One region of the Desulfitobacterium sp. genome, then DNA from elsewhere that is predicted to be linked to it. Evidence: riboswitches for the same ligand, from Rfam matches in the RefSeq annotation. Region 1 holds a riboswitch; the other holds the start of a gene.

Region 1 (4,341 bases):
AATTTCTCTGTAAGCTGATAGAGAGCCGAATTTCCCTCCTGTTTGATTTTCAAGAGAATCTCAGCCACATTTTGCTCAAGTAATTGATCATTGCCATAGGACTTGCGGGTGAGGGTAGACAAATCCAATTCCTCAAGATTTTTGATCTCCATATCCTTACCTCCTACCATCCAATTATTAAAGAAAACCCGGCTTCGACGAGCTTTAGCGAAGAAGAGGCCGCTGGTTGCCCTTATGCGCCCGCAGACTTATACTTTCCGACTAGCCAAAGAAAACCCGGCTTCGCCAGGCCTTAAGTCATCCTTCCTTCAGGATGACACCAAATCCTAGCCTTTGTCATACTGAACGATAGTGAAGTATCTTAGCCCCAAAATACTTATAAGCTAACAAAGGATCCTGCGAAGTTTTTCCATCAGCTCATTAATGCGTTCGTATTTCATCCGATAGGCAACCCGATTGGCAATCAACCTAGTGGTAGCCTCAAGAATGGGTGCCACTTCCACTAGCTTATTTTGCCTTAAGGTAGTCCCCGTGGAAACAATATCTACGATCATCTCCGAAAGTCCTACCCGAGGAGCTAATTCGATATTGCCATGGAGCTTGATGGGAATAACCTGCATTCCCTGCTGCCGGAAGAATTCCTCCGCCACCCGTGGAAACTTAGTTGCTACCCGTTGATGATTCAACCCGCTCAAATCATAGTTCCCATCAGCGAGACGTGGAGGGACTTTTTCTTCCGGCATAGCCACCACAAAGCGACAATAGCCAAAACCAAGATCTAGGAGTTCTACTACATCTTTATTTTCTTCTAAAAGAGTATCCTTTCCCACAAAACCAAGATCAGCAGCACCATATTCAACAAAAGTGGGAATATCCGTAGGACGGCATATAATGATTTGGGCTTGGTCCTTTTCTAGGGGGAAAACTAACTTCCGTGATTCTTCACTGACATCCCGGCACCGGATGCCGACCTTGGTCAGAGCCTCCAGAGAGTCTGTTAATAATTTCCCCTTGGGCAGTGCTATGGTCAAGAAATTACGAGGCAATCTCTCTCAACTCCTTAGTCTAAAGTTAATAATTTTAAATTTGCAGATTGTTGTTTATTGTTTATTGTTTTTGTTTATCGCTTTACTAAGTTAAAGCGATGGAGTGTTAAGGTAATTATAACAACCTCCATATATCCTGGCAATACTTTTTTAATATTTATCTAGAAACGCCCTGAACAAACGGGTGCTTAAAAAAATGTCATCCTGAGCGCTGAGTCGGATCTTCAAAAGATTCTTCACTGCGTTCAGAATGACCCCATACTTCTTTGGTCCCCCACTAGGGAAGTCTTTCTAGACTTCGAATAAACCTTTAATCCCTTTTTGAGCGGCTAATTCCTCGGCTTCCCTTTTGGTTAAAGGTTCTAGGGACATTTCAACATTTTTCCCATTTTGGCGAAGTCTTTGAGTCTCGCGGATTACTTGCGAAACATTCTTGCCATAGACTAAGACCTCGGCAGCTTCTACCGGGCCTCCACCGGATTGCTCCATAATTGCCCTGAGGTTGATAGCAAAGCCTGTGGCCGCTAAATCATCCCCAAACTCTCCATATAAAGAGTCGTAGCGCCCCCCTTCCACGATCGGGAACCCCACCCCTGGGACATAACCCTCAAAGACCGCACCTGTATAGTAACTAAAACCCCGTAAGATCCCAAGATCAAGCGAGATATATTCCTGCACGCCAAAATCCTTCAAGTACTGATAGACTTGTCTAAGGGAATCAACCGCCTCCCGAAGAGAAGGCTCCTCACTCCATGCAAGAACCTGATTCAGCATATCTTCTTTGCCGTGAAGATGGGGTAGCCTGAGCAAAATTCCTTCAACCCTTGCTGCAAAGCCATAATCTTTTACTAGTCTTTCAATTCCCACGAAATCCTTACGAGCTAGTTTCTCCTCATAATTACTTCTAAATTCCGGGGGTACCTTTAACTCGTCCATAATCCCCGTAAATATTCCCATGTGGCCCAAGTTAAATTGAAAATCTTTCACACCAATCTGTCCCAAGGCTTCAACGGCTAAAGCTATAACCTCCGCATCGGCGGCAGAAGAAGCCGAACCAATGAGCTCGACCCCTACCTGGCGAAACTCCTGTTTATGGGATTTGGAATAGCGAAAAACATCCGCCCCATAGCAAAGCCTTAAAGGAAGTCTCCCTCCCCTCAGGCGAGTGGTCACCATCCGGGCAATGGGGGTAGTTAATTCCGGACGCAATACCAGCACGTGCCCCTGACGATCAAATAACTTAAAGAAAGAATCCCCCTCTTCCTCCACCGGTTGAATACACGCACCATACTCTAATGTCGGAGTTACAACTTTACGATAAGCCCACGCATTAAACAAATCCATAATTTTTGCTTCTGCCTGCTCCTGTAAGGCTAATTCATCCGGTAGAATATCATGCATCCCCTCGGGGATCCGTAATCCTAGGGATGTACGAGGCATATCAATCCTCCTCCTTCCCCTTTTCGTTTTCTTTTTCTGCTAATCGTCCTAGTACCATTTGGTACCCATCCGCCCCGAAATATAAACACCGTTTTACCCGGCTAATAGTAGCCGTACTTGCACCGGTAGATTGAGCTATGGTAGTATAGGTTACATTCTTTTCTAAGAGCTTGGCTACTTCCAGCCGTTGAGCCAGAGCTTTTATCTCTGCCACTGTGGCGATATCTTGAAAGAATCGGTAACATTCTTCCCGATCTTTTAATAATAAAATTGCATCAAATAACGAGTCGGTTAAAGAATCACGCAGGCGCTGATCAATTCCCATAATCTCATCTTGGTCATGTTCCTTCATAAAATCATCTCCTTATGCTTCAATACTTTAAATTATTAAAGTATAGAGCCCTTGTCAATAATCATCAGGCCAGTTACGTAAATTTTAAAGGTTATTTCTTAAGTATGTACATTTTCTTGTTATATAAAATTTACTTGCCAAAAGCTAATCCACTATGTTATTATAAACTTCAGTCAAGACTTCAAGAGATCCAGACTAGCGAATTGAATAAAAAACTCTTATCCAGAGTAGGTGGAGGGACTGGCCCGATGAAACCCGGCAACCGGCATGAAAAATGCACGGTGCTAAATCCTGCAGGAAATACTGGGAGATGAGAGGAAAGCCGAAATATAAACTCCGCGGATTTCCTCGTGGAGTTTTCTTTATTATGAGAACCATCTGAGGAGGAAAAGCAGTGATTATAATTGAGAACCTTACTAAAGTTTACACCTCCCGCAAAAACCAAGTAATTGCTATAGAAGATATCTCCCTTCATATTCCCAAAGGAGCTATATACGGCATTATCGGTTTAAGCGGTGCCGGAAAAAGTACCTTAGTCCGTTGTATTAATCGCTTAGAGGAACCCACCGGCGGCAAGATTATTATCGATGGTCAGGATTTGACACGGATGACCGCTCGCGAACTTCGGCAAGCGCGCCAGAAAATCGGCATGATTTTCCAGCACTTTCATCTCCTTCAATCAAGGACAGTCTTTGACAATATCGCCTATCCCTTAGAAATCGCCGGTTATAAGAAACAAGCTATCATAACAAGAGTCAAGGAATTACTACCGTTAGTTGGCCTAGAAGATAAAGCCAATGCGTATCCTTCCCAGCTTAGCGGCGGTCAAAAACAGCGGGTAGGTATTGCCCGTGCCTTAGCTACCAACCCAAAAGTTCTCCTCTGTGATGAAGCCACTTCCGCTCTGGACCCACAGACGACCTTATCCATCTTAGACCTTTTGCGAGATATTAATCAAAAACTCGGCCTGACCATTATCATGATTACTCATGAAATGAAAGTGGTAAAAGAAATCTGTACCGATGTAGCCGTTATCCACGAAGCAAAGATCGCGGAACAGGGACCAGTGGAATCCGTCTTCATTCAGCCCCAGTCCAGCATTGCCAAGGAGTTCATCTCTACAGTATTTCCCTATGAACTTCCGGCGGATCTGCTTCGGGAACTGGCTACTCATCCTAATTCTCAAATCATCCGCATTCAATTCCTTGGTTCACGAGCCTCCGACCCCATCATTGCTGATCTGATGCAAGAGTGCGCAGTTAGAGCCAATATCCTTTACGGCAGTATCGATCACCTCCGTTCCACCCTTTTTGGTACCCTGACTCTTGAACTTCAAGGAAATCCCGAACAGTTAGCCCTCGCACATCAATACCTGGCTCAACGTGAACTAAAGGTGGAGGTGATCCAAAATGTTTGATTTTACTAACCCTCAATATTGGGATACTATGATCCAGCTTTTAACACCGGCTACCTGGGAAACCATTTATATGGTTATTGCTTCAA
Region 2 (4,341 bases), on a different contig from region 1:
CTTAAATGCTGATGAAAAGGCCTGGTTGGCTCAAGAGATCGGTATGTAGATAAGATATAAGTGCCAATGATAAGAGGAGAGTCGGGGATGAAATTAATATCGTGGAATGTCAACGGCTTGCGGGCCTGCTTAAATAAGGGCTTCATGGATTTTTTTCAACAAGAAGAAGCCGACATTTTTTGCCTTCAAGAAACCAAGATTCAGGAGGACCAGATCCCTTTTCAACTTGAGGGATATCATATGTATTGGAATTTTGCCAAGAAAAAAGGGTATTCCGGAACCGCTGTATTTTCCAAGACTAAGCCTCTCAATGTAACTTATGGGATTGGCAAGGAGGAACATGACCAGGAAGGTCGGGTCATTACCCTAGAATTCGAGAAGTTCTTCCTGGTTACGGTCTATACCCCTAATTCCCAAAGAGGATTAACCCGTTTAGATTATCGGATGACTTGGGAAGAGGAGTTCTTAAGCTATCTAAAGGGCCTTGAACAGTCCAAACCCGTGATTTTCTGTGGTGATCTTAATGTAGCTCACACCGAGATCGACCTCAAAAACCCTAAATCCAATCGGCAGAATGCAGGCTTTTCCGATGAAGAAAGAGCCAAATTCAGCCAAATCGTCGATAACGGCTTTATCGATACTTTCCGTCACTTTTACCCGGATAAGACCGGGGCTTATACTTGGTGGTCCTATATGTTTAATGCCCGTGCCAATAATGTGGGCTGGCGTATTGACTATTTTTGCGTTTCGGAAAGCCTAAGAGATCAGCTTAAAGATGCAATTATTTATGATCAGGTACTTGGTTCCGATCATTGTCCGGTGGGTCTGGAGATTTTTTAGTTTTTTGTTATAGATCAGATTGACTTTGGTGAATAGATGTAATAATATAGTGACAATGACCCATGGGTTTGCCTTAAATTGAATAGCATCCAATTTCTTATCAAGAGTGGCGGAGGGACTGGCCCTATGAAGCCCGGCAACCGGTATTCGACCAATGGAATACAACGGTGCTAACTCCTGCAATGGATTCATTGCAAGATGAGGGAGGAACTTATGTTGTTATCCTCTTTCCTGTGAAAGAGGTTTTTTTATTTGAGAGGGGGAGAGTGAGTGCCAATTAATGTGCCCAACGGCTTGCCTGCAGCGGAAATACTCATCAAAGAAGATGTTTTCATTATGGAAGAAAGGCGTGCGGAACACCAAGATATCCGTCCCCTTAGTATAATTATCCTAAACCTCATGCCCAATAAAATTGTCACAGAAACCCAAATCCTTAGGCTCTTAGGTAATTCCCCTTTGCAAGTGGATATTACCCTGCTCTATCCGGAGACCCATCTCTTCAAGAACACTCCCGAGGAGTATCTGATCAAGTATTACCAGACCTTTGACAGCATTAAGGATCAAAAATTTGACGGCATGATTATTACCGGTGCGCCTATTGAGCTGCTGCCCTTTGAGGAAGTGGATTTTTGGCCGGAACTGCAAAAGATTATGGATTGGAGCCGGCACAATGTTTTTTCCACCCTTTTTATTTGCTGGGGAGCCCAAGCGGGGCTTTACCATTTCTTTGGGATACCTAAGTATCCTTTGTCGGCTAAGATGTTTGGCGTCTTTCCCCATACCCTTAACCGGCGGAATGTACGGTTGTTCAGAGGCTTTGACGATGTCTTTTATGTTCCTCATTCCCGGCATACGGAAGTCCGCAGAGAAGACATTGAAAAAGAACCGGAGCTGGAGATTCTTTCTGAATCCGAAGAATCTGGGGTTTATATTGTCGGGACCAAAGGAGGACGGCAGATTTTTGTCACCGGTCACTCTGAGTATGATCCAATGACCTTAAAAGGGGAATACGACCGGGATGTTTCCCAAGGACTACCCATCAATATCCCACAGAATTATTATCCCGGAGATGACCCCGCCAAGACCCCTGTTGTCAAATGGAGGGGACATTCTAACTTGCTTTTTGCCAATTGGCTGAACTACTATGTCTATCAAGAAACCCCATACAATCTTGAGGAAATAGAGTAGGGAACGGCCCCTCCGTATCGTTGCGCAAGAAAATAGAAAGAAGGATGCTGGATGCTGGATTACGCAAGGGATCGAGAGGCTGCCTGGCAGCTTCTCAACGAGTATGTTAAAAGTGAGACCTTATTACGTCACTCCATTACGGTAGAAGCCGTCATGCGTCATTTTGCCGCCCTTTATCAAGAGGACCCTGATCTATGGGGCAATATTGGCTTATTACATGATATTGATTTTGAGATGTATCCGGATCAGCACTGCCGTAAAACCCGGGAAATCCTGGAGCCCAGGCAATTGCCGGAAGAATTTATTCGGGCTATCGAAAGTCACGGCTATGGACTGGTATATGATGTGGAGCCAAAAGAAAATGCAGAAAAGGTCCTCTACACTATTGATGAATTAACAGGACTGATCTCCGCTACGGCCTTGCTCCGCCCCAGCAAGAGTCTCTTTGATTTAACTGCCAAATCCGTAAAAAAGAAATGGAAACAAAAAAGCTTCGCCGAGAATGTTAATCGCGAAGTGATTGAGAATGGGGCCAATCGTTTGGGTAAGGACTTAAATGAGATCATTGAGGAGACCATCAAAGGAATGCGCAATATTGCTGCCGAAATCGGCCTGGAGGGAGATCTCACAGCAGGGGAAGAAGCCGGGAAATAATTAATTAAAAAACCTATTGACAGATATAAAAGAATGGATTAGAATCATAACAACATTAAATCTATTGTTTAACACGATGAAGGGGCGTCCACTGCTGATATAGTATAGAGAGCTGACGGTTGGTGCAAGTCGGTCTATGAAGCGATATGGATTCCACCCCGGAGTGGCCAATGATGAATTGTGACGGGTTCCGCCCGATAACGCGGACATAAGTTGGCCGATTACGGCAACATGGGTGGCAACGCGGGAATACCTCTCGTCCCTGATTGGGATGAGGGGTTTTGTTTTTTACCGAGAGTTATAAGTCGAATTTTGACTTAGGCTAAGGAAAAGACAACATAGTTGTTTCCCACTAGTAACTGTAACGGCTGAAACTTGGGTGGCACCGCGGAATTACCCGCCCCAAATATTGGGGTGGGTTTTATTTTTTTACACGGTAATCCAATAAAGCCATCAGGCATACATCTTATAAAATAGGGAGGAAATAGACAATGAAAAGAGTTTACAATTTTTCAGCCGGACCTGCTGTTTTGCCGGAAGAAGTACTAAGAGAGGCCGCAGAGGAGATGCTTAGTTACCAGGGCACCGGAATGTCCGTTATGGAGATGAGCCACCGCACCAAAACTATTGAAAGAATGATGGCTGAGGCGGAGCAGGATCTAAGGGATCTCCTGAATATCCCTGATAATTATAAGGTCCTCTTCCTTCAAGGAGGGGCATCTCAACAATTTGCTATGGTTCCTATGAACTTGATGAAAAATAAGGTAGCCGACTATCTCAACACCGGACAGTGGGCAAAGAAGGCCATCCAGGAAGGAAAGCTCTATGGCAAGATCAATGTGGTCGCCTCCTCAGAGGATCGGAACTATACCTATATTCCTGAGCTTAAGGATCTCAAGTTCTCCGAGGATGCGGATTATGTGTATATTTGCCACAACAACACCATCTTCGGCACCAGGTTTAACGAGCTTCCGGAGGTAGGGGATAAACCCTTAGTGACCGACATGTCTTCCGATTTCCTTTCCGAACCTGTGGATGTGAGCAAATACGGCCTGATCTTTGCCGGAGCACAGAAAAATGTAGGACCCGCCGGGGTGGTTATCGTCATTATCCGGGAAGACTTAATCACTGACGACTTTTTGCCGGGAACCCCCACCATGTTAAAATATAAGGTTCATGTGGACAATAACTCCGCCTATAATACCCCTCCCGTATATGGAATTTACATCTGTGGTAAGGTATTCAAATGGCTTAAGAAGCTAGGCGGACTGGAAGCAATTAAGAAAATCAATGAGGAAAAAGCCGCCATTCTCTATAACTACCTTGATACCAGTGAAATGTTTAAAGGCACCGTTGAGAAAAAGGACCGCTCTTTGATGAATGTCCCCTTTGTCACCGGCTCTGAGGAACTGGATGCCAAATTTATTAAAGAAGCGAAGGCCGCCGGCTTTGAGAACCTAAAAGGCTATCGCACCGTTGGCGGAATGAGAGCAAGCATCTATAATGCTATGCCGGTCCAAGGGGTTAAAGACCTCGTAGAATTCATGAGAAAATTCGAAGCAGAGAATAAGAAAATTTGAAGCAGTGAATAGAAAAGATGAAATCTATTGCGAAGAACATCATTACGTTGTCATACTGAGCGAAGCGAAGTATCTTGAC

What was found. A riboswitch is a leader RNA that binds a small molecule or an ion and turns the genes downstream of it on or off. The one in region 1 is predicted to bind S-adenosylmethionine.
Region 2: another riboswitch for S-adenosylmethionine. It lies ahead of metA (homoserine O-acetyltransferase MetA); the one in region 1 lies ahead of AC1U9U_RS04785 (methionine ABC transporter ATP-binding protein).

Annotation. Positions count from the first base shown of each region.
Region 1 is NZ_CEVWNY010000017.1:22,281-26,621, forward strand. Features, by position in the region: gene hisD (histidinol dehydrogenase) at 1-152, opposite strand, end outside; gene hisG (ATP phosphoribosyltransferase) at 384-1,046, opposite strand; gene hisZ (ATP phosphoribosyltransferase regulatory subunit) at 1,338-2,486, opposite strand; gene AC1U9U_RS04780 (YerC/YecD family TrpR-related protein) at 2,488-2,838, opposite strand; SAM riboswitch class I at 3,054-3,155, shown strand; gene AC1U9U_RS04785 (methionine ABC transporter ATP-binding protein) at 3,233-4,255, shown strand; gene AC1U9U_RS04790 (methionine ABC transporter permease) at 4,248-4,341, shown strand, end outside.
Region 2 is NZ_CEVWNY010000002.1:4,640-8,980, reverse strand. Features, by position in the region: gene AC1U9U_RS00625 (aminopeptidase P family protein) at 1-49, shown strand, start outside; gene AC1U9U_RS00620 (exodeoxyribonuclease III) at 88-840, shown strand; SAM riboswitch class I at 935-1,045, shown strand; gene metA (homoserine O-acetyltransferase MetA) at 1,111-2,028, shown strand; gene AC1U9U_RS00610 (HDIG domain-containing metalloprotein) at 2,080-2,682, shown strand; gene serC (3-phosphoserine/phosphohydroxythreonine transaminase) at 3,174-4,262, shown strand.